Regions from separate parts of the Dactylosporangium sp. McL0621 genome, predicted to be linked through region 1. Evidence: riboswitches for the same ligand, from Rfam matches in the RefSeq annotation. Region 1 holds a riboswitch; each other region holds the start of a gene.
What was found. Region 1 has a riboswitch for cobalamin ahead of bluB (5,6-dimethylbenzimidazole synthase). Riboswitches for the same ligand answer to the same signal wherever they lie in the genome.

Region 1 (5,045 bases):
TCACCGAAGCCGACGGCGCCATGCTGGAGCCCCTGGGCGTGGCCGTGCACGCGGTCGACCTGGGCCACGTGCCCCTCGGCGCCGACGTCGCGATCCTGGGCTGCGGCCCGATCGGCCTGCTGCTGATCCAGGTGGCCCGGGCCGCCGGCGCCGCCCGGGTGCTCGCGACCGACCCGCTCCCGCACCGCCGCGCGGCCGCCCGGGCCTACGGCGCCGACACCGTGCTCGACGCCACCGCGTCCGCCGACGAGCTGGCCGCCTTCACCGGCGGCCGCGGCGCGGACGTGGCCTTCGAGATCGCCGGCACCGACGCCGCCATCGAGGCCGCCGTCACCGTCGTGCGCCCCGGCGGCCGGGTCGTGCTGGGCGGCATCCCGAGCACCGACACGTCGTCGTTCCCGGCCGCGGCCGCCCGGCGCAAGGGCCTGACGTTCGCGATGGTGCGGCGGATGAAGGAGGTGTACCCGCGGGCGCTCGCCCTGGTCGCCGCGGGCCGCGCGGACGTGCGCAACCTCGTGAGCCACCGCTACCCGCTGACCTCGGTCGCCGAGGCGTTCGTGGTCGCCAACGCCCGCCGGGGCCTGAAGGTGGTCGTCGAGCCGAGCGACCGCTAGGGGCTGTATCGAAGTGGGGTCGGAGCGAGGCGAGGCTCAGGCGTCGGCTGGGGCCGCGCCGGGCGCGCCCCGATCCCGGGGTTGTATCGGGGTGTGACCGGGGTGGTTCCAGGCGGCGTCTGAGTCCGCCGCAGCCCGGCCATCCACTTCGATACAGCCCCTAGGGCCCGCCGTCACGGCGTGTGGGCGGCGACCGCGTCGCGCAGGGACGAGTCCGGCGGCGACTGGACCGCGGGCGGGCGGCCGCGCACCGCGTCCGAGGCGGCCTTCCACGCGGCGGCGACGTCGCGGGCCTGGTTCTTCCAGATCGTGATCGTCCGGCAGCCGTCGCACCCGGACGGCACGCCCCAGGCGTCGATGCCGACGCGGCGGCAGAGCGTCACCGCACGGTACAGATGGATGTCCTGGCTCACCAGGAGCGCCCGGGTCACGCCGTAGACGTCGCGGGCGCGGCGGCAGGTGTCGTACGTGTCCAGGCCGTAGGGGTCGACGACGACGCGGGACGGCTCGACGCCGTGCCGGGCGAGGTAGTCGCCCATCACCCGGACCTCGTTGCCCGAGCCGCCGTGCGCGTCGCCGGAGATGAGCAGGGCCTTGACCTTGCCCGCGGCGACCAGGGCGGCGGCCTTGTCGAGCCGGTTGCGCAGGAACGTCATCGGGTCCTGGCCGCCGGGCGCGACCTGGGCGCCGAAGACGATTGCCACGTCGGCCGCCGGGGCCTGCTCGACCCCGACGAGGCGCCCGGCGGACGCCGCGCGGATCCACACCGTCGGGGCCAGGCCCACCACGACGAGCACGACGGCGAGGACCGCGAGGCGCCGCCGCCACCGCCGGCGGCGCGGGCGCACCGGTTTCGGCTCGTCCGGCTCGGTCACCTGTTCCGGCGTGGTCACGTTCGGCATGCGGGCAGCATGGCAGGGCCCGGCCGCGCGCGCCGTCCCGCCGGCCCTGTCGGGTTTCGGCGCCGGCGCCGACTTGCCCGGTATTGGGCGCGTCACGGGCGGCTACGGTGCCGCGCGGCGACACCGACATCTGCGTCATCGACGTCGACGGCACCGACCTGACCGACCTGACCGGCACCGCCGGCGTCGCCGAGCACACGCCGGTGTGGTCGCCGGACGGCGCGACGACGGACGAGGTCCCCGACTGGCGCCCGGTCTGAGCCCTACCAGCGGTCCTCGTGCCGGACCTGGTGCAGCGGGGAGCGCCGGCGCCAACCGTGGCGCTCCAGGTCGGGCACGTCGTGGCGCCGGCTCACCGGGCCCAGGCAGAGCCACGCCACGGGCCGTACGCCGGCCGGGATGCCGAGCAGGCCGCGCAGGAACTCCTCGCGGTAGAAGGAGACCCAGCCCAGGCCGAGGCCCTCGGCGGTGGCCGCGAGCCAGAGGTTCTGGATCGCCAGGCACACCGAGTACAGCCCGGCGTCGGCGATCGCGTGGCGGCCCAGCACCGCGGGGCCGCCGCGCTCCGCGTCGTAGGTGACCACGACCGAGAGCGTGGACTCCAGCACCCCGTCGATCTTGATGCGGGCGAACCGCGCGGCCGCCTCGGCGTCCAGGGTCGCGGCGAACACGTCGCGCTCACGGGACACGTGCGCGTGGAACGCCTCGCGCAGCGCGCGGTCGCGGACGACGATGAAGTCCCACGGCTGCGTCAGCCCGACGCTCGGCGCCGCGTGGGCGGCGGTCAGGATCCGGTCCAGCGTCTCGCCGGGCACCGGCGCGCCGGTGAACTCGGCGCGCACGTCGCGGCGGCGGTTGATGATGTCGTACAGGTCATGCGTCAAGGCAGGCTCCCGCTGCGCTCACACCCCGGGACAGGCCGGGGCCGTCGGTCGCGAGGCCGGTCTTCGGACTCCCGGATCGTCGCCCCTCCGCCCGCCTTCCCAGCCCTTCCGGGCCAGTGGCTACGCGTGCACGTGTGGGCGGCGGCTCCCCGGTCACCGCGGCGGGCCCGTGCCGGATTCTCACCGGCTTCCCGATTCTCCCCGCCGTCGCCGGCGGGGCACCTCGCTTCAGTTCATGCCGGCCCGCACGCTACCAGGAGGCAATAGGCTCGGCGCATGACGCAGACACAGACGCACACGCTCGCCGTACCCGGCGCCGACCTGGTCTACGACGTCACCGGCCCGCTGCCGCCGGCGGACGGGCGGCCGCCGCTGTTCATGATCGGCCAGCCGATGACCGCGGACGGGTTCGGCGCGCTCGCCGCGCACTTCCCGGACCGCACCGTCGTCACGTACGACCCGCGCGGCCTGGGCCGCAGCGCCCGCACCGACGGCGGGACCGACAACACGCCGCAGCAGCAGGCCGCCGACCTGCACCGGCTCGCCGTCCACCTCGGCGCCGGCCCGGTCGACGTGTTCGCCAGCAGCGGCGGCGCGGTGACCGCGCTGGAGTGGGTGAGCGCCCACCCGGACGACGTCGCCACGCTCGTCGCGCACGAGCCGCCGATCAACCCGATCCTGCCCGACGCGGCCGGCGCGGACCGGGCGCGGGCCGCGTTCAACGACGCCTACGAGACCGGCGGCAGCGGCCCGGGCATGGCCGCGTTCATCGCCATGACCTCGTGGCGGGGCGAGTTCACGGAGGAGTACTTCGCGCAGCCGGCCCCGGACCCGGCGATGTTCGGCCTGTCCACCACCGACGACGGCACCCGCGACGACCCGCTGCTGTCGCGGCACTCGTGGGCGGTCACCGACTACCGCCCCGACGTCGCGGCCCTGAACTCGTCCGCGGCCCGCATCGTGATCGGCGTGGGCGAGGAGTCGGCGCAGACGTACACCGCGCGCACCGCCGAGGCGATGGCCGCCCTCCTGGGCGGGCCGGCCACCGTGTTCCCGAGCCACCACGGCGGCTTCCTGGGCGGCGAGTTCGGCTACGCCGGCAAGCCGGAGGAGTTCGCCGCGAAGCTACGCGAGGTCCTCGGGGCCCCTCCGGCGGGCTGAGCGGGCCGCATCAGAGCAGCCCGGCGAGTTTGTACAACACGAGGGATCCGGCCACGGCGACGTTCAGGCTCACGCCGCTGCCCACCATCGGAATCTCCACCGCCCCGTCGAGCAGGTCGAGGGCCTCGGGCGGGATGCCCGTCGACTCGTGGCCGAGCACCATCACGGTGCGCCGGCGCGCGGCGGGCAGGTCGGCGAGGCGCACGGCCTCCTCGGCGAGCTCGACGCCCACGACGCGACTCCCGCCCGCGCGCTCGGCGGCGAGCCACCGCAGCGGATCGCCGATGCGGTGGACGCACGCGGGTCGGCGCAGCGTGTTGCCGCGGGCGAGGGCCTCGTCGATCCAGGGGTACCGCGGGACGACGAGACAGGCCCCGACGGCGTCGCAGGTGCGCAGGAGGGTGCCGAGGTTGACGCCGTGCATGGGCCACAGCGGGGCGGCGAGGAGGTGTCCCCAGCAGCGATGGGCGCGGGGGCGGCGGGAGGAGCGCAGCTCGGACGGGGTCCGGACGCGAATGGCGGTGCTCACCATTGGGGCGTGCTTCGCGGCGCACGCGGGCCATCGACGGCAACAGGGCCGCTGCCCAGGGTAGGTCATTGCAGCGCCGCGCGCACCTCCCCGTCGTGCTCGCCGACGGACGGTCCGGTCCAGCCGCCCCGCTCCGGGGTGGCCGGCAGGCGCGCGGCGACGTTCTGCACCGGGCCGAGGTCGGGCCGGGCACGCGCACGATGCTCTCGCGGGCCGGGAACTGCGGGTCGGCGCGCATGTCACCGGCGGTATCGTCTCCACCGTGGCGTTGGGTGACAGGGGTGCCGAGTTCCTCGCCGCCGACGAGGTGGTGCAGGCCGACCATCCCGCCGTGCGGGCGGCCGCGGCTCGGCTGCGCGCCGGGCGGGCCGGCGACGTGGAGTTCGCGCGGGCGGCGTACGAGTTCGTGCGCGACGAGGTGCGGCACTCGTTCGACGCCGAGGACCCGCGGGTCACGGTCGGCGCCGCCGAGGTGCTCGAGCACCGGGTCGGGCTGTGTTACGCCAAGTCGCATCTGCTCGCCGCGCTGCTGCGGGCCGAGGGGGTGCCGGCCGGGCTGTGCTACCAGCGCCTCGCCGCGGGCGGGGAGACGTTCGTGCTGCACGGGCTCGTCGCGGTACACCTCAATGGGCGGTGGCATCGGCAGGACCCGCGCGGGAACAAGGCCGGCGTCGACGCCCGGTTCTCCCTCGACGGGCCGCGGCTCGCGTTCGCGATCGACGCGGCGGCCGGGGAGTGCGACTACGCGACCGTGTTCGCGGCGGCCGACCCCGCGGTGCTGGCCGCGCTGCGCGCCACGACCGACGTGCTCACGCTGCGCACCGCGGGCCTGCCCGGCGAACTGAGCGCCTAGGGCTGTATCGAAGTGGATGGCCGGGCTGCGGCGGACTCAGACGCCGCCGGGAACCGTAGCGGTCACACCCCGATACAACCCCGGTATCGGGGCGCGCCCGGC
Region 2 (5,045 bases), 2.9 Mb from region 1:
GCCCCTCCGGCGAGTTCACGTGCTGGTACAGGTTCAGCACGAGGTTGTTCGCGACGATCGTGTCGCCGGTGGCGAAGAAGGCGACCAGCCGCGAGACCAGGTGCCGCTCGGCCGGGGTCAGCCGGTCCAGGTCCGGGCGGTCGCTGTGCAGGTCCACCTCCTCGACGGTCCACGTGTTCTTGATGGCGTCCTTGTACCGGTCGAAGAAGCGCGGGTACCGCATGGGCCGCAGGGTCAGGTCCAGGCCGGGGTCCAACAGGCGCGCCGGCACCTCCGCAGGCTCCGGTACCGGCGCGAGAAGGCTGAGCCTCTGGTGAGCGGCCCCTCCGCTGCGCTCCGGACCGCTCACTGGCAGGCCTCGCACGACTCGGGGCTCTCCAGGGAGCAGGCCACCGCGATGAGCGGGACCGTCGCCTGCTGGATGCGCGTCGCCGGGCGGGAGCGCAGGTAGTAGGTGGTCTTCAGGCCGGACTTCCAGGCGTGCAGGTACATCGAGGAGAGCTTGCCGATCGTGGGCGCGCTCATGAACAGGTTCAGCGACTGCGACTGGTCGATGTACGGCGCCCGCGCGGCGGCCAGGTCGATCAGGGCGCGCTGCGGCAGCTCCCACGCGGTGCGGTACAGGTCGCGGACGTCGGCCGGCAGCTCGCCGATGCCCTGCACCGAGCCCTCGGCGCGCTTGATCTGCTCGCGGACCTCCGGCGTCCAGAGGCCGCGGGTCTTGAGCTCGCGCACCAGGTAGGAGTTGATCTGCAGGAACTCGCCCGACATCGTCTCGCGCTTGAACAGGTTGGACACCTGGGGCTCGATGCACTCGTAGCAGCCGGCGATCGAGGCGATGGTCGCGGTGGGCGCGATCGCCACGAGCAGCGAGTTGCGCAGGCCGTTTTCCGCGATCTGTGTGCGCAGCGCGGCCCAGCGCTCGTCATCCGTGGTAACGCCCCACAGGTCCGGGTGCAGCACGCCCGCGGCCGCTCTGGTCTCGGCGTACGCCGGGTGCGGGCCGAACCGCGCGGCCAGTTCCGCCGACGTCTCCAGTGCGGTGAGCAGAATTTCCTGCTGCACCGCTGTGGACAACGCCCGCGCGGCCGCCGAGTCGAACGGTAGTTTCAGCGCGAAGAAGGCGTCCTGCAGGCCCATCAGGCCGAGGCCGACCGGCCGCCACCGCGGGTTGGACGCCCCCGCCTGCCGCGAAGGGTAGTAGTTGATGTCGATGACGCGATCGAGGAAGACCACGGCGGTGCGGACCGTCTCCCGCAGTCGCTCCCAGTCGACGCCCGCACCGGTCACGTGCGCGCCGAGGTTGATCGAGCCGAGGTTGCACACGGCGGTCTCGTCGTCGCTGCTGACCTCGAGGATCTCGGTGCACAGGTTCGACAGGTGGATGGTGTTGCGCGGGCCACCGGTCTGGTTGGACAGGGCGTTGGCGCGGTCCTTGAACGTCATCCAGCCGTTGCCGGTCTGGGCGAGGGTGCGCATCATGCGGCCGTAGAGATCGCGGGCCTTGACGGTGCGCACCGCCTTCTTCTCGGCCGCGCGGTAGGCCGCGTCGAACGCCTCGCCGTGGAGGTCCGGCAGCTCGGGGGCGTCGGTGGGGTCGATCAGCGACCAGTCGCCGTCGGCCTCGACGCGGCGCATGAACTCGTCCGGCACCCAGTTGGCGAGGTTGAGGTTGTGGGTGCGGCGGGCGTCCTCGCCGGTGTTGTCCCGCAGCTCCAGGAACTCCTCGACGTCCGGGTGCCACGGCTCCAGATACACGCACGCCGCGCCCTTGCGCCGCCCGCCCTGGTTCACCGCGGCGACACCCGCGTCCAGCGTCTTGAGAAAGGGCACGATGCCGTTGGATAGCCCGTTGGTACCGCGGATGAGCGCGCCCCGCCCGCGCACGCGCGACCACGAGATCCCGATGCCGCCGGAGAACTTCGACAGCCGCGCGACCTGGTGGTAGCGCTCGTAGATGGAGTCGAGCTCGTCCCGGGGCGAGTCGACGAGGAAGCACGACGACATCTGCGTGTGCCGCGTGCCGGAGTTGAACAGGGTCGGCGAGCTCGGGAGGTAGGCCAGGGAGGACATGAGGCGGTAGAACCCGATCGCCTCGCCCGGGGTCTGCGACAGGCCGCAGGCCACGCGCAGCAGCCAGTACTGCGGCGTCTCCACGACCAGGCGGGCCTCGGGGTGGCGCAGCAGGTAGCGGTCGGCGACCGTGCGCAGGCCGAAGTACTCGAACCGCAGGTCCCCGTCGAGGTCGACGGCGTCGTCGAGCTTGCGCGCGTTCGCGGCGACGAACGCGGCGGTGTCGTCGCCGATCAGGCCGAGCTGGTGGCCGTAGCGGATCGACTGGCTGAAGCTCGCGACGCCCTGGCCGCGCACCTCCTTGTCCACGTACGCGGCCAGCAGCCGCGCGGCCAGCCGCGAGTACTGCGGCTCCTCCCCGATGAGCTCCGCCGCCGTCTGGATCGACAGCTTGTCCAGCTCGGCGGTGCTCGCCCCGTCGTACAGCCCGCTGATCGTGCGGGTCGCGACGCGCAGCGGGTCGACCTCGTCCAGGTCGCCGGCCCACCGCTCGACCGCGCGCACGATCTTGTTCACGTCAACGGCCTCGGTGTCGCCGTTGCGCTTGCTTACCTGCATCCGCGTGCCCTTTCTCGCCTCAGGTCGGAGGGCCGAAGGAGCGCGCGGGGACGCCGCCGGGACCCCTGCGGCGGCATGCGGCCAGGGTCCGGCTCGTGGCGTCGGCCGTCCCGCGCGGCCTTCGACCGCCGCGCACCGGGCGGTGCGCGGCGCGCTGGCAGGTCTTCGGACTCGTGGGCGCCGAGCGCATGCCTACTGACCGTCGCTTCCCAGGCCTGATCGGGCCCAGTGCACATGACGGCGATCGTTCCCACTGACCGCTGCGGGGCAGTCCCGGACTCGCACCGGGTTCCCTCTTGCCTCGGCCGCCCTGGGCGGGCGGCCGAACCAGCTGCGGTCATCACTATATATAGGGCTGCCGGAGAATTGGAAACACCAGATGTCGTGTCGGCGTGTCGTGGCTCAGGCGAACATCTCGGCGAGCATCTCCGGGCCGACCGGGATGGCGGCGGGGCGGTACGCGGGCGGCGGGGTGCCCATCAGCTCGCGCACCAGGAAGTCCCAGCAGCGCTTGCGCACGTACGCGAGGCAGTCCAGGAACGTGTGCTCGGCCCCGGGCACGATGAGCAGCTCGAAGTCCTTGTCCGCGGCGATGAGCCGGTCGGCCAGGCGCAGCGTGTGGTCCGGGTGGACCTGGTCGTCGAGCTCGCCGTGGACGAGCAGCAGCGGGCCGGCCAGCCGGTCGGCGAGGTCCACATTGGACGTCCGGGCCCAGGCGTCCGGGTCGTCCGCGCCGTCGTAGGACTCCACGAAGCCCGCGTTGAAGCAGCGGGCGTCGTGCGAGCCGGCCAGGGCGACGCCGGCCCGGTACACCGCGGGGAAGTCCAGCATCGCCCGCGCCGCGGCGAACCCGCCGCCGGAGTGCCCGAACGCGCCGACCCGGTCGAGGTCCATCCACGGCCGGTCCGCGGCGAGCTGTCGCAGCGCGGCGACGTGGTCGGCCAGGCCCCCGGCGTCGCCGAGGCGGCCGTAGGAGGCGTCGTGGAAGGCCTTGCCGCGCCCCGGCGTGCCGCGCCCGTCGAGCGCGACGACCACGAACCCGAGCGCGGCGAGGGGCTCGGCGTCCAGGCCCATGCCGCCGGGGTCGAAGCCGGGCTCGACCCGGCCGACCTGCGGGCCCGGGTAGAGGCTGTCCACGACCGGGTAGCGGCGCGCGGGGTCGAAGCCGTGCGGGCGGTACAGCACCCCGTAGACGTCCGTCACGCCGTCGGCCGCCTTGACGCGGAAGCGCTCGGCCGGGGTCCAGCCGGTGGCCCGGAGCCGGGTGATGTCGGCCCGCTCGAGCTCGACCAGCACGCGCCCGGTCCAGTCGCGGACGGTGGTCACCGGCGCGGTGTCCACTGTGGACGCACTGTCGACGAAGTACCCCCGGTGCCCGGGCAGCGTCACGACGTGGTCGAGCTCGTCGTCGGTCAGCCGGGCGAAGCCGGTGCCGTCCAGGCCGGCCCGGCACACCGTGCGCCGGTACGGGTCGGCCTCGACGAGGCCGGCGGCGGTGAAGTACACCGTGCGCTCCGCCTCGTCGACGTGCAGGATCTGCCGCACCGACCAGGGCCCGGAGGTGACCCGGCCCAGCGGCGCGCCGGTGTGCCGGTCGTAGCGGTACAGGTGGCCGGAGCCGTCACGCTGGGAGTACCACAGCACCTCGTCGGCCAGCACGCGTACGATCGGCGGCTCGTAGGCCCACTGGTTGGGCTCCACCCGGGTGTCGCCGGCCTCGCTGAGCACGGTGGTGACGGCGCCGGTGGCCGGGTCCAGGCGGTGCAGCGCGAGGGTGTGGCGGTCGCGGGCCTGGCCGAGGAAGTACACGGCCGAACCGTCCGCGGCCCACCAGGCCCACTTGGTCATGATGGGTGACAGCTGCGGCATGAGCAGCGGCTCGGTCTGCGCGCGGACCACGGTGCCGGTCGCGACGTCCAGCACCACGAGCTCGGCGAGCGGGAGGTGCTCGTCGCCGGGGTAGGCGTACCGCTGCGGATGCGTGCGCGGCGGCCCGCCGTCGGCCGGCCGGGCCTCGACGAGGTGGGTCTCGCGCACGTGGCGCTCGTCGGTGCGGTGGGCCAGCACCCGGCTCGAGTCCGGCGACCAGGCGATCGCCGGCGGCAGGTGCGGCAGGCCGATCTTGCGCAGCAGCGTGGCGTTGCCGGTGCATTCGGGGCCGCTGCCGTACCCGTAGTGGGCCTCGCCGTCGGTGGTCAGCGCCCACTCGCGGCCGTCGGCGCGGGCGCGGGCCCACAGGTCGTGCCCGCGCCGCGACACCGCGACCGTCCCGTCGGGCGACGGCACCTCGAGGGGGTTGCCCGGCGGCATGAACGTGGCCCGCTCGCAGGCGTAGCCGTCCAGGTCGCAGCGCCAGTACTCGCCGAGCGCGAAGAACTCCACGGCGTCGCCGGCGGGCACGATCGCCGCGAACG
Region 3 (5,045 bases), 5.9 Mb from region 1:
CGGGTACGTGAACTCGTCGAGCACGTAGAAGCGGTACGCCTCGGCGGCCAGGTCGCGCTTGATCTGGGCCCAGCCCTCGGCGGCCTCGGCGGCGTGGTCGCGCTCGGCGCCGGGCCGCTGGATCCACGACCAGCCCTCGCCCATCTTGTGCCACTGGACGGAGCCGCCCTTGCCGGTCTCGCCGAGCGCGCGCAGGGCGGCCTCCTCGCCGACCTTCCACTTCGGACTCTTCACGAACTGGAACACGGCGATGGGCCAGCCGGCGCTCCACGCGCGCAGCGCCATGCCGAACGCGGCGGTGGACTTGCCCTTGCCCGGCCCGGTGTGCACGGCGAGCACAGGCTTGGTACGGCGCTGGCGGGTGGTGAGCCCGTCGTCGGGAACGTTCTCGACCTTGCCCTGCGGCATCTTCTCAGGCTCCCAGGCTCGACAGTGGAATGCAGGTCGCCTCCAGCGCGGCGGCGAGGCGCCGCGCGAGGTTCAGGCGGATCGGGCCGCTCTCGCAGTCGACCACCACGGCGGGAACGCCGGCCAGCAGCGGTACCGCCCCGAGCGGATCGGGCCCGCTGGTCGAGCGCCCGTCGGTGACGACCACGAGCAGCGGGCGGCGGCGGGCGTCGCGGCGGCGCTCGCCGTGCAGCACGCGGGCGGCCTGGCGCAGTCCGGCGGCCAGCGGCGTGCGGCCCCCGGTGCGCAGCTCGGCCAGGCGGACCACGCCGACCTCGTGGCTCGCGGTCGGCTCGAGCACCAGGGTGGCGTCGTGGCCGCGGAAGGAGACCAGGCCGACCTTGTCCCGGCGCTGGTACGCGTCGCGCAGCAGCGACAGGATCGCGGTCTTCACGACGCTCATCCGCTGCCGGGCGGCCATCGAGCCGGACGCGTCGACGACGAACAGCACCAGGTTCGCCTCGCGGCCGACCTTGACCGCCTCGCGCACGTCGCGGGCCTCGGCGCGGGTCGAACCGCGCATCGCGGCGGCCCGGATCGTGTCGGGCACGTGGATGCTCGTGACCTTCCCGCCGATCGGGGCGCGGGAGCGCACCACGCGCCCGTGCCGCGACAGGGCGGGCGAGCGCCGGCCCGCGTGGGCGCCGGCCTGGCGGTTCGCGCGGCCCGCGATGCTGAGCAGCTTCGGCTTGTACGGCAGCCCGGCGAACGCGAGCTGCCCGGGCGCCGCGACCCCGGCCGAATCCGGCAGGTCCGTCGAATCCGGAATATCCGATAGTTCGGAGTCACGCAGCGAGTCGGATTTGTCGGTAACGGAGCCATCGGCCGGCTCGACCGGCGGCCGCTGCTCGGGCGCGACGGGCGGCGGGGGCGGCCCGCCGGGGTCGGGCGATTCCGACGTTTCCGAAATGTCGGTCGGGCCCGGCGGAACCGGGTCGTCGTCCGGCGGTGGCGGGGGGCCGCCCGGCGGGTCGTCGTCCGGCCCGGTCTCCTGCTCGAGCACCTCTTCCAGGCGATCCCGGTCGGCCCCCGGCGGGTCGAGCGGATCGCGCCGGCGCCGGTGCGGCAGCGCCAGCCGGGCCGCGTCGCGCACGTCGTCCGTCGTGACCACCGTCCGCCCGTGCCAGGCCGCGAGCGCGACCGCCGTCCGCGCGACCACGATGTCGGCCCGGAGGCCGTCGACGCGGTACGCCAGGCAGATCCGCGCGATCCGGTCGAGCTCCGCGTCCGGCAGCGCCACCGCCCCGATCCGGGCCCGGGCGCCGACGATCCGCTCGGCGAGCGCGGCGTCCTCGGCCACGTAGCGCCCGGCGAACCCGGCCGGGTCGGCCTCGTACGCCAGCCGCCGCCGCACGACCTCGGCCCGCGGCGCGGCCTCCTGGGGCGCCGTGACCCCGACGACGAGCCCGAAGCGGTCCACGAGCTGCGGGCGCGGCTCGCCCTCCTCGGGGTTCATGGTGCCCACGAGCAGGAAGCGGGCCGCGTGCTTGACCGAGACGCCGTCGCGCTCGACGTGCGCGCGGCCCATGGCGGCGGCGTCGAGGAGCAGGTCGACCAGGTGGTCGGGGAGCAGGTTGACCTCGTCGACGTAGAGGACCCCGCGGTGCGCGGCGGCCAGCAGGCCCGGCTCGTAGGCCTTGACCCCGTCGCCGAGGGCGCGCTGCAGGTCGAGGGTGCCGACCACGCGGTCCTCGGTCGCGCCGACGGGCAGCTCGACGAGGGCGGAGCGGCGGCGCTCGGCCCCGGCCCCGGGCGTGTGCGGGCCGTCGGGGCACTCGGGGTCGGGCGCGTCCGGGTCGCAGGCGAAGCGGCAGCCGGCGACCACCCCGACCTCGGGCAGCAGCGCGGCGAGGGCCCGCACGACGGTGGACTTGGCGGTGCCCTTCTCGCCCCGGACGAGCACCCCGCCGATGGCCGGTGAGACCGCCGTGAGCAGCAGCGCGAGGCGCAGGTCGGGCAGGCCGACGACGGCCGAGAACGGGTACGGCGAGGTCACGGGCACTCTTCCCTTCGGCGGGTCCGCGCCCGCGAGGCGGCTGTTGCGTCGGCGGCCCGGAGTCTCCTGACTGCCGGATCGCCGCCGCCCCCCGACCTTCCAGCCGTTGCCGGCCGTGGTCCGAGCTGAGGGGCGACTCCCCGGTCACAGTGGCGGGACCGTCCCGGACTCGCACCGGGTTCCTCCGCAGACCGCTCGCCCGCCATCGTGTCCCACCGGCAACCGGCGCGTCAACGTGGCGCGGTGTGACCCTCACGATCCGGGTCCGCCGGCCGATGGGACGGGCATGCGGCGCGCGTTGGACTCGGCCGCCCAGATCGTACTGTGCGTGCTCCTCGCGGCGGTCGCCCTGATCGCCGCCACGCCGCTGCGGCTGCCGCCGCGGGCCCCGGAGAGCTCGGTCGCGCCGCCGGGCACCCGGGCGATGTGGCTGTGGCGGGCCGAGGAGCCGGGGCCGGTCGTGGACTGGGCCGCGGCCAACGGGGTGCGGGCCCTGGTCGCCCTGGCCGCCCTGGTCCTCACGCCGGGGGGTCGCCGCGTGCGGCAGGTCCCCGGACGGCGGCACCAACCAGGAGCGGACCTCACGCAGGCCCAGGTCGACGAGTTCCGGCAGCGCGTGGTCGGCGACCCCGGCTTCGCCGACCGGCTGACCCGGCGCATCCAGGCGACCTGCGGCACGGCGCGGTCGGCGGGCGTACGAGAGCCCCGCGACACGAGGGGGAGGGTGTCGCGGGGCCGGCTCATATATATGGATATCGAGAGCTGTCTCGAGTTAGGCGGTGCGAGGACCCGGAACCGGGCCCCTTCAAGTGGTGCTGAAGCAAGGATGCGGGACGGCACTTGGCGTGGACTTGGCACGCACTTGCGCCGATGTGTCACCCAGGCGACAGGCCGCTACACCAGGGATTCCAGCAGGAGCCGCTCGGCCGCGGCCGCGCGGACCTCGGGCGTCTCGATCGGGTCGTCGCGCAGGTAGGCCAGGCGGCGCTCGAGTTTCTCGTCGAGCGGGACGCGGCGCACCGCGATGAGCCGGACGCCGGCCTCGCAGTCCCACAGGCCCTCGGTCAGGGCGCCCGCGCACGCGTCCGGCTCCAGCTCCAGGCGGGCCCGCAGGTAGGCGGCGCGCTCGTACGAGTGCGGGCTGAACCACAGCGAGCGGATGCGCGGCAGGGCCTGGCGGGCGGCGTCGCCGCCGACGCGGGCGAGGCCGTCGGCGAGGCGGTCGTAGCCGCACAGGTCGTCGTCGCGCCGGTCGAGCCAGTCGAGGCCGGCCAGCAGGGCGGGGCCGTCGGACTCGTCGCCCCGGTCGGCCAGGACGCACAGGGCGCTCCAGTACCGCGCCGAGGACGGGTCGGCCGCGGCGTGCCGGGCGGTCTTCAGCGAGTCGACGGACGGCTCCACGAGGCACCCGGTCTCGTCGGCGGCGCTGAGCAGCTCGCCGAGGCCGGTCAGCGGCTCGGGGCCGTGCGCCACGGCGGCGTGGATGCGCTCGTCCCGCGCGGCCCAGTCGCCCCAGGGGGCGGCGGCCGGCAGGTGCAGGGGGCGCCCGGCGCTGGCGAGGCGGTCGGCGGCGACCGGCAGCAGGTCGTCCCACCAGTTCGCGGGCCACGCGGCGGCGACGGTGCCGAGGGCCTCGCGCCAGTAGGGGCCGATCTGGATGTACCGTCGCAGGCTCTCGACCATCCCGTCGGACCCGGCGCGGCCCAGCGCCTCGGCGACCCGCAGGACGTGCGTGAACTCCCCGGTCTCGTCGTCGGCGGCGAAGAGCCGGGCGACGATCGGGCCGGTCGGCAGCTCCAGGTCGCGGACCAGGCGGGCGAGGTAGACGCCGCGGTCGTCGAGGGGCAGCCAGCGATGGTCGCGGCGGATGCAGGCGTACACGAGCTCCGGCGCGGCCGGGTCCCGTCTGGCCCGCACCGCGCCCCGGCCCAGTCCGCGCTGCAGCGCGCCGGCCCGGGTCCGGGTGGGCAGGTAGTGCCAGTCGTCGTCGAGGCTCATGGCGTCCCAGTCTGCGACGATTCCGGCCGGACCGCCGCCGATTTCCGGTCCCGAAAATGCTTGACAAACGACAGAACGGCACGTTGTGGCCGGTCAGTGGGGTGGCGACGGGCGGCGTGAGCCCGAACACGACGCGGCGCCGGTCGGCGAGTCTGCCGACCGGCGCCGTGAGCGCCGTCACACCACCCCGAGAGGGGCCGATCACGCGCTGGCGTCGTTGATCTCGTTGTCGCTCGTCAGGCCCGAGCCGAGGAAGTTCTCGAAGCGGGACGTGATGCTCTCCAGGCCGGAGATCACCGAGGCCGAGCCGAAGCCCGCCTCGCCGAACCCGGACTCGCCCGCACCCGCCTCGCCGAAGCCGGCGTCGGTGCCGTCGGCCGCGCCGAAGCCCGCGTCGCCGGTGCTCTCCTGGCCGTAGGCCATCAGCCGGTGGTCGTCCTCGACCTCGGTGTGCTCGTAGTGCGTGTACTCGGTGACCTCGTAGTGGTTGCCCGCGGCGTCCGTGTACTCGATGTGCTTGAGGTGCTCGAACTCCTCGTGCTCGAAGCTGTGGTGATCCTGCTCGAGGATGCCGTACTGCGACTGGTGGTCCAGCTCGGCGCCC
Region 4 (5,045 bases), 5.9 Mb from region 1:
CAGCTGCTCCAGGCGGGCGATGTCACCGTACGAGTCGGCGCGGGCCATCGGCGGCACCAGGTGGTCCACGAGCGTGGCGTGCGCGCGGCGCTTGGCCTGGGTGCCCTCGCCCGGGTCGTTGACGAGGAACGGGTAGATGAGCGGCAGGTTGCCCAGGGCCGCGTCCGCGCCGCAGCCGGCCGACATCCCGACCGTCTTGCCCGGCAGCCACTCGAGGTTGCCGTGCTTGCCGACGTGCACGACCGCGTGGGCGCCGAACTCGTCGGCCAGCCACCGGTACGCGGCCAGGTAGTGGTGCGAGGGCGGCAGGTCGGGGTCGTGGTAGATGGCGACCGGGTTCTCGCCGAAGCCGCGCGGCGGCTGCACCATCACCACCACGTTGCCCCGCCGCAGCGCCGCGAGCACGATGGCGCCGTCGGACGGGTCGACGAACAGCTCGCCGGGCGCCGGGCCCCAGTGCCGCTCCATCCCGGCCCGGAGGCCCTCGTCCAGGCCGTTGAAGAACGAGACATAGGCCGAAGCCGGAATGCGGACCGGGTTGCCCTGCAGCTGCTCCTCGGTGAGCCAGTTGACGTCCTGCCCACCGGCCGCGATGAGCTCGTGGATGAGCGCGTCGCCGTCGGACGGGAAGCCCTCCCCGAGGTCGTACCCGCGCTCCCGCAGCGCCGCGAGCAGCCGCACCACGCTGGCGGGCGTGTCGAGGCCGACGGCGTTGCCGATCCGGGAGTGCTTCGTCGGGTACGCGCTGAGCATCACGACGATCCGCTTGTCCGCGTTGGCCAGGTGCCGCAGCCGCGCGTGGGCCGCGGCGATCCCGGCCACCCGCCCCGCCCGCTCCGGGTCGGCGACGTAGACGGTCAGGCCGTCCTCGTCGACCTCCTTGAACGAGAACGGCACCGTGATGAGCCGCCCGTCGAACTCCGGGATGGCGACCTGGGTCGCGGTGTCCAGCGGCGACAGCCCGTCGTCGTTGCCGTCCCACGTCTCGCGGCTGCTGGTCAGGCACAGCCCCTGCAGGATCGGCACGTCGAGCGCGGCGAGCGCGCCGACGTCCCAGGCCTCGTCCTCGCCGCCGGCCTGGGCGTCGGCCGGGCGGGTGCCGCCGGCCGCGAGCACGGTCACGACGAGCGCGTCGGCCCGGCGCAGGGTGTCGAGCAGCTCGGGCGGGGCGGTGCGCAGCGAGGCGGCGAAGACCGGCAGCGGGCGGGCCCCCTCGGCCTCCAGCGCGGTGCACAGGCCCTCGACGAACGCGGTGTTGCCGGCGACGTGGTGGGCCCGGTAGTAGATGACGGCCACGGTCGGCCCGTCGACCGGCGCGGCCGTGCGCTCCAGCACGCCCCACACGGGCGTCTCGACCGGGGCGGCGAAGCCGTGGCCGGTGAGCAGGACCGTGTCGGAGAGGAAGCGGTGCAGCTCGGCGAGGTTGGCCGGGCCGCCGAAGGCCAGGTAGGCGTGGGCCTGCGCGGCGAGGCCGGCCGGCACCGTGGAGTGGCTCATGAGCTCGGCGTCGGGGGCCTGCTCGCCGCCGAGGATCACCACCGGGAGCCCGGTGGCGAGCAGCGTGTCGAGGCCGTCCTGCCAGTCGCGGTACGCCCCCAGGAACCGCACCACGATCAGCTCGGCGCCCGCGGCCAGCCCGGGCAGGTCGTCCACGGTGGTCCGCGAAGGGTTGGCCAGGCGCCACCCGGCGCCGCTGGCCCGCGCGCTGAGCAGGTCGGTGTCGGACGTCGACAGCAGCAGGATCACGCCGGTCCTCCCTCGGGGTCCGCGCCCCAAGACGGTGGGTTGGGTCCGGCGACGGAAAGTATCCTGGCTCCCGGATCGTCTCCGGTCACAGTGGCGGGACCGTCCCGGACTCGCACCGGGTTCCTCCCACATCGCCGTTGTACAGCGCCGCCAACTCTTCAGGACGAGCCTGGGCGCCGTCAAGCGCAGGTAGTATCCGCCCCGTGCAGGCTCCCAGCGGACGCGACGCCCCCGACCGGTGCCCCGGCGCCGTGCAGGTCCACGCGGCCGCCGACGGCGGGCTGGCGCGCGTCCGGCTGCCCGGCGGGCGGATCACCGGGGCCCAGCTCGCGGTCCTGGGCGCCGCCGCGGCCGAACTCGGCGACCCCGCCCTGGAGCTCACCTCCCGCGGGAACGTGCAGGTCAGGGCGCTGCGGCCGGGTGCCGAGCACGAGCTGGCGGCCCGCCTGACCGACGCCGGCCTGCTGCCCTCGGCCACCCACGAGCGGGTCCGCAACATCGTCGCCAGCCCGCTGGGCGCCGCGGTCCGCCCGCTGGTCGCCGAGTTCGACGCGCTGCTGTGCGCCACGCCCGCCCTCGCGGGGCTGCCGGGCCGGTTCCTGGCCACGATCGATGACGGCCGCGGCGACGTGACGCCGCTGCTCGGCGACGTGGGCCGGCACGGTTCCCGGTTGGTTCTGGCGGGTGTACCCACTGAGCTTCACGGCGGCCCCGAGCTGCTCGTCCGCGCCGCGGAGGCCTTCCTGGCCGAGCGGGCCGCGCAGGGCGCCAACGCGTGGCGGCTCGCCGAGCTGGCCGACGGCCCGGCCCGGGTGGCCGCGCGGCTCGGCACCGGGCTCGCGTCCGTCCGGCTCGCGCGCTCGGACGCGCCCGAGCCCGGGATCCACGGCTCGTCCGCGGTGCTCGTCGTGCCGCTCGGGCTGCTCACCGCGGCCCAGTCGGCGGCGCTCGCGGCCGCGGCGGAAGAGATCATCGTCACCCCGTGGCGGACCGTCGTGGTCCCGGCTCCGGCGATGCCCGACGCTGTGGCGTCCGGACTCGTCGCCGACCCCGCCTCGCCGTGGGCCGGGGTGACCGCGTGCGCCGGCCGGCCGGGCTGCGCCAAGGCGCTCGCCGACGTCCGCGCGGACGCCCGGGCCGCGGTGGCCGCGGGCACGCACGAGCCGGCGCACTGGGTCGGATGCGAGCGCCGGTGCGGCGCGCCGAAGGGAAGGCACGTGGAGATGCTGGCGACGGGCGCGGGCTACCGCCGGAGCGTGACCGGGTGAGTAACTACATCCGCGACGGGGCCGAGATCTACCGGCGCTCGTTCGCCACCATCCGGGCCGAGGCCGACCTGTCCGGGCTGCCGGACGACGTGGCCCGGGTCACGGTCCGCATGATCCACGCCTGCGGCATGGTCGACCTGCCCGCCGACGTCGGCTACTCCCCCGGCGTCGTCGCGGCCGCGCGCGCCGCCCTGCGCTCGGGCGCGCCGATCCTCTGCGACGCCGAGATGGTCGCGTCGGGGGTGACCCGCGCGCGGCTGCCCCGGGACAACGAGGTCGTGTGCACGCTGCGCGATCCGGCGGTACCGCCGCTGGCTCTAGAATTGGCCAACACGCGCAGCGCGGCCGCGCTCGAGCTGTGGCGGGGCCGCATCGACGGCGCCGTGGTGGCCGTCGGCAACGCCCCCACCGCCCTGTTCCGGCTGCTGGAGCTGGTCGCCGAGGGGGCCGGCACGCCCGCCGCGGTGATCGGCATCCCGGTCGGGTTCATCGGCGCCGCCGAGTCAAAGGCGGCGCTGGCTGCGTCCGGCCTCGAGCACCTGGTGGTGCACGGCCGCCGGGGCGGCAGCGCGATGACGGCCGCCGCCGTCAACGCGATCGCGAGCGAATTGGAATGAGTGACGCAGCATGAGCGAGGAAAGTGGGCGGCTGTACGGCGTAGGTCTCGGGCCCGGGGACCCCGAGCTGATGACGGTGAAGGCGGCCCGGCTGATCGCCGCGGCGCCCGTCGTCGCCTACCACAGCGCCCGCCACGGCCGCAGCATCGCCCGCGCGATCGCCGCGCCGTACCTGCGCCCGGAGCAGGTCGAGGAGGCCCTCGTCTACCCGGTGACGACCGAGGACACGCCCGACTACCGGGGCGTCATCGAGGAGCACTACGACGCGTGGGCGGCGCGGCTGGCCGCACACCTCGACGCGGGCCGGGACGTGGTCGTGCTCTGCGAGGGCGACCCGCTGTTCTACGGCTCCTACATGCACATGCACAAGCGACTGCGGCAGCGGTACCCCACCGAGGTCGTCCCGGGCGTGACGTCCGTGGCCGCCGCCTCGGCGGTGCTGGGCCGCCCGCTCGTCGAGCGCGACGAGGTGCTCACCGTGCTGCCGGGCACCCTGCCCGAGGAGGTGCTCGCCGAGCGCCTCGCCGCCACCGACTCGGCGGCGGTGCTGAAGCTGGGCCGCACGTTCGGCAAGGTGCGGGACGCGCTCGAGCGGGCGGGCCGGCTCGACGACGCCTGGTACGTCGAGCGCGCCACCACCGCCGGCGAGCGCGCCGCCCCGCTGGCCGGGGTCGACCCGGGCTCGGTGCCGTACTTCTCCATCGCCCTGCTGCCCTCCCGCGTGCACGACGAGACCGCCGCGGCCCTGGCCGAGCGGCCCGCGCCGGCGCCCGTGGGCGAGGTGGTCGTGGTCGGCCTCGGCCCGGGCGGCCGCGACTGGCTCACGCCCGAGGCCCAGGCCGCGCTCGCCGCCGCCGACGACCTCGTGGGCTACGGCCCGTACCTGGCCCGCGTCCCCGGCAACCCGCGCCAGCGCCGGCACGCCTCCGACAACCGCGTCGAGGCCGAGCGCGCCGAGTTCGCGCTGGCCCTGGCCAGGGAGGGCCGCCGCGTCGCGGTCGTCTCCTCCGGCGACCCGGGTGTGTTCGCGATGGCCGCCGCGGTGCTGGAGGTCGCGGCCGAGCCGCGCTGGAAGGACGTGCCGGTCCGCGTCCTGCCGGGCCTGACCGCGGCCCAGGCCGTGGCGAGCCGCGCGGGCGCCCCGCTGGGCCACGACTTCTGCGTGCTGTCGCTGTCGGACCGCCTCAAGCCGTGGGACGTCATCGCGTCCCGCCTCGGGGCCGCGGCGCGCGCGGACCTCGTCATCGCCGTGTACAACCCCGGCTCGAAGTCCCGCACCTGGCAGGTCGAGGCGGCGAAGACCCTCCTGCTGGCCCACCGCGCGGCCGACACCCCGGTGGTGATCGGGCGCGACGTGGGCGGCCCGGAGGAGTCGGTGCGCGTGGTGCGCCTGGCCGAGCTGGACCCGTCCGAG

Region 2: another riboswitch for cobalamin. It lies ahead of ACPPVO_RS32195 (ribonucleoside-diphosphate reductase subunit alpha); the one in region 1 lies ahead of bluB (5,6-dimethylbenzimidazole synthase).
Region 3: another riboswitch for cobalamin. It lies ahead of ACPPVO_RS13315 (VWA domain-containing protein); the one in region 1 lies ahead of bluB (5,6-dimethylbenzimidazole synthase).
Region 4: another riboswitch for cobalamin. It lies ahead of cobN (cobaltochelatase subunit CobN); the one in region 1 lies ahead of bluB (5,6-dimethylbenzimidazole synthase).

The regions. Positions count from the first base shown of each region.
Region 1 is NZ_CP188259.1:9,666,765-9,671,809, forward strand. It holds gene ACPPVO_RS45835 (zinc-binding dehydrogenase) at 1-614, shown strand, start outside; gene ACPPVO_RS45840 (SanA/YdcF family protein) at 788-1,516, opposite strand; gene ACPPVO_RS45845 (hypothetical protein) at 1,624-1,776, shown strand; gene bluB (5,6-dimethylbenzimidazole synthase) at 1,780-2,400, opposite strand; cobalamin riboswitch at 2,438-2,641, opposite strand; gene ACPPVO_RS45855 (alpha/beta fold hydrolase) at 2,677-3,561, shown strand; gene ACPPVO_RS45860 (TrmH family RNA methyltransferase) at 3,572-4,093, opposite strand; gene ACPPVO_RS45865 (transglutaminase-like domain-containing protein) at 4,353-4,943, shown strand.
Region 2 is NZ_CP188259.1:6,815,543-6,820,587, reverse strand. It holds gene ACPPVO_RS32200 (ribonucleotide-diphosphate reductase subunit beta) at 1-271, opposite strand, end outside; gene ACPPVO_RS32195 (ribonucleoside-diphosphate reductase subunit alpha) at 346-2,631, opposite strand; cobalamin riboswitch at 2,771-2,978, opposite strand; gene ACPPVO_RS32190 (DPP IV N-terminal domain-containing protein) at 3,034-5,045, opposite strand, start outside.
Region 3 is NZ_CP188259.1:2,840,659-2,845,703, forward strand. It holds gene cobO (cob(I)yrinic acid a,c-diamide adenosyltransferase) at 1-408, opposite strand, end outside; gene ACPPVO_RS13315 (VWA domain-containing protein) at 413-2,443, opposite strand; cobalamin riboswitch at 2,504-2,627, opposite strand; gene ACPPVO_RS13320 (hypothetical protein) at 2,696-2,965, opposite strand; gene ACPPVO_RS13325 (hypothetical protein) at 3,338-4,441, opposite strand; gene ACPPVO_RS13330 (hypothetical protein) at 4,643-5,045, opposite strand, start outside.
Region 4 is NZ_CP188259.1:2,877,828-2,882,872, reverse strand. It holds gene cobN (cobaltochelatase subunit CobN) at 1-1,746, opposite strand, end outside; cobalamin riboswitch at 1,783-1,916, opposite strand; gene ACPPVO_RS13495 (precorrin-3B synthase) at 1,950-3,014, shown strand; gene ACPPVO_RS13490 (precorrin-8X methylmutase) at 3,011-3,631, shown strand; gene ACPPVO_RS13485 (precorrin-2 C(20)-methyltransferase) at 3,642-5,045, shown strand, end outside.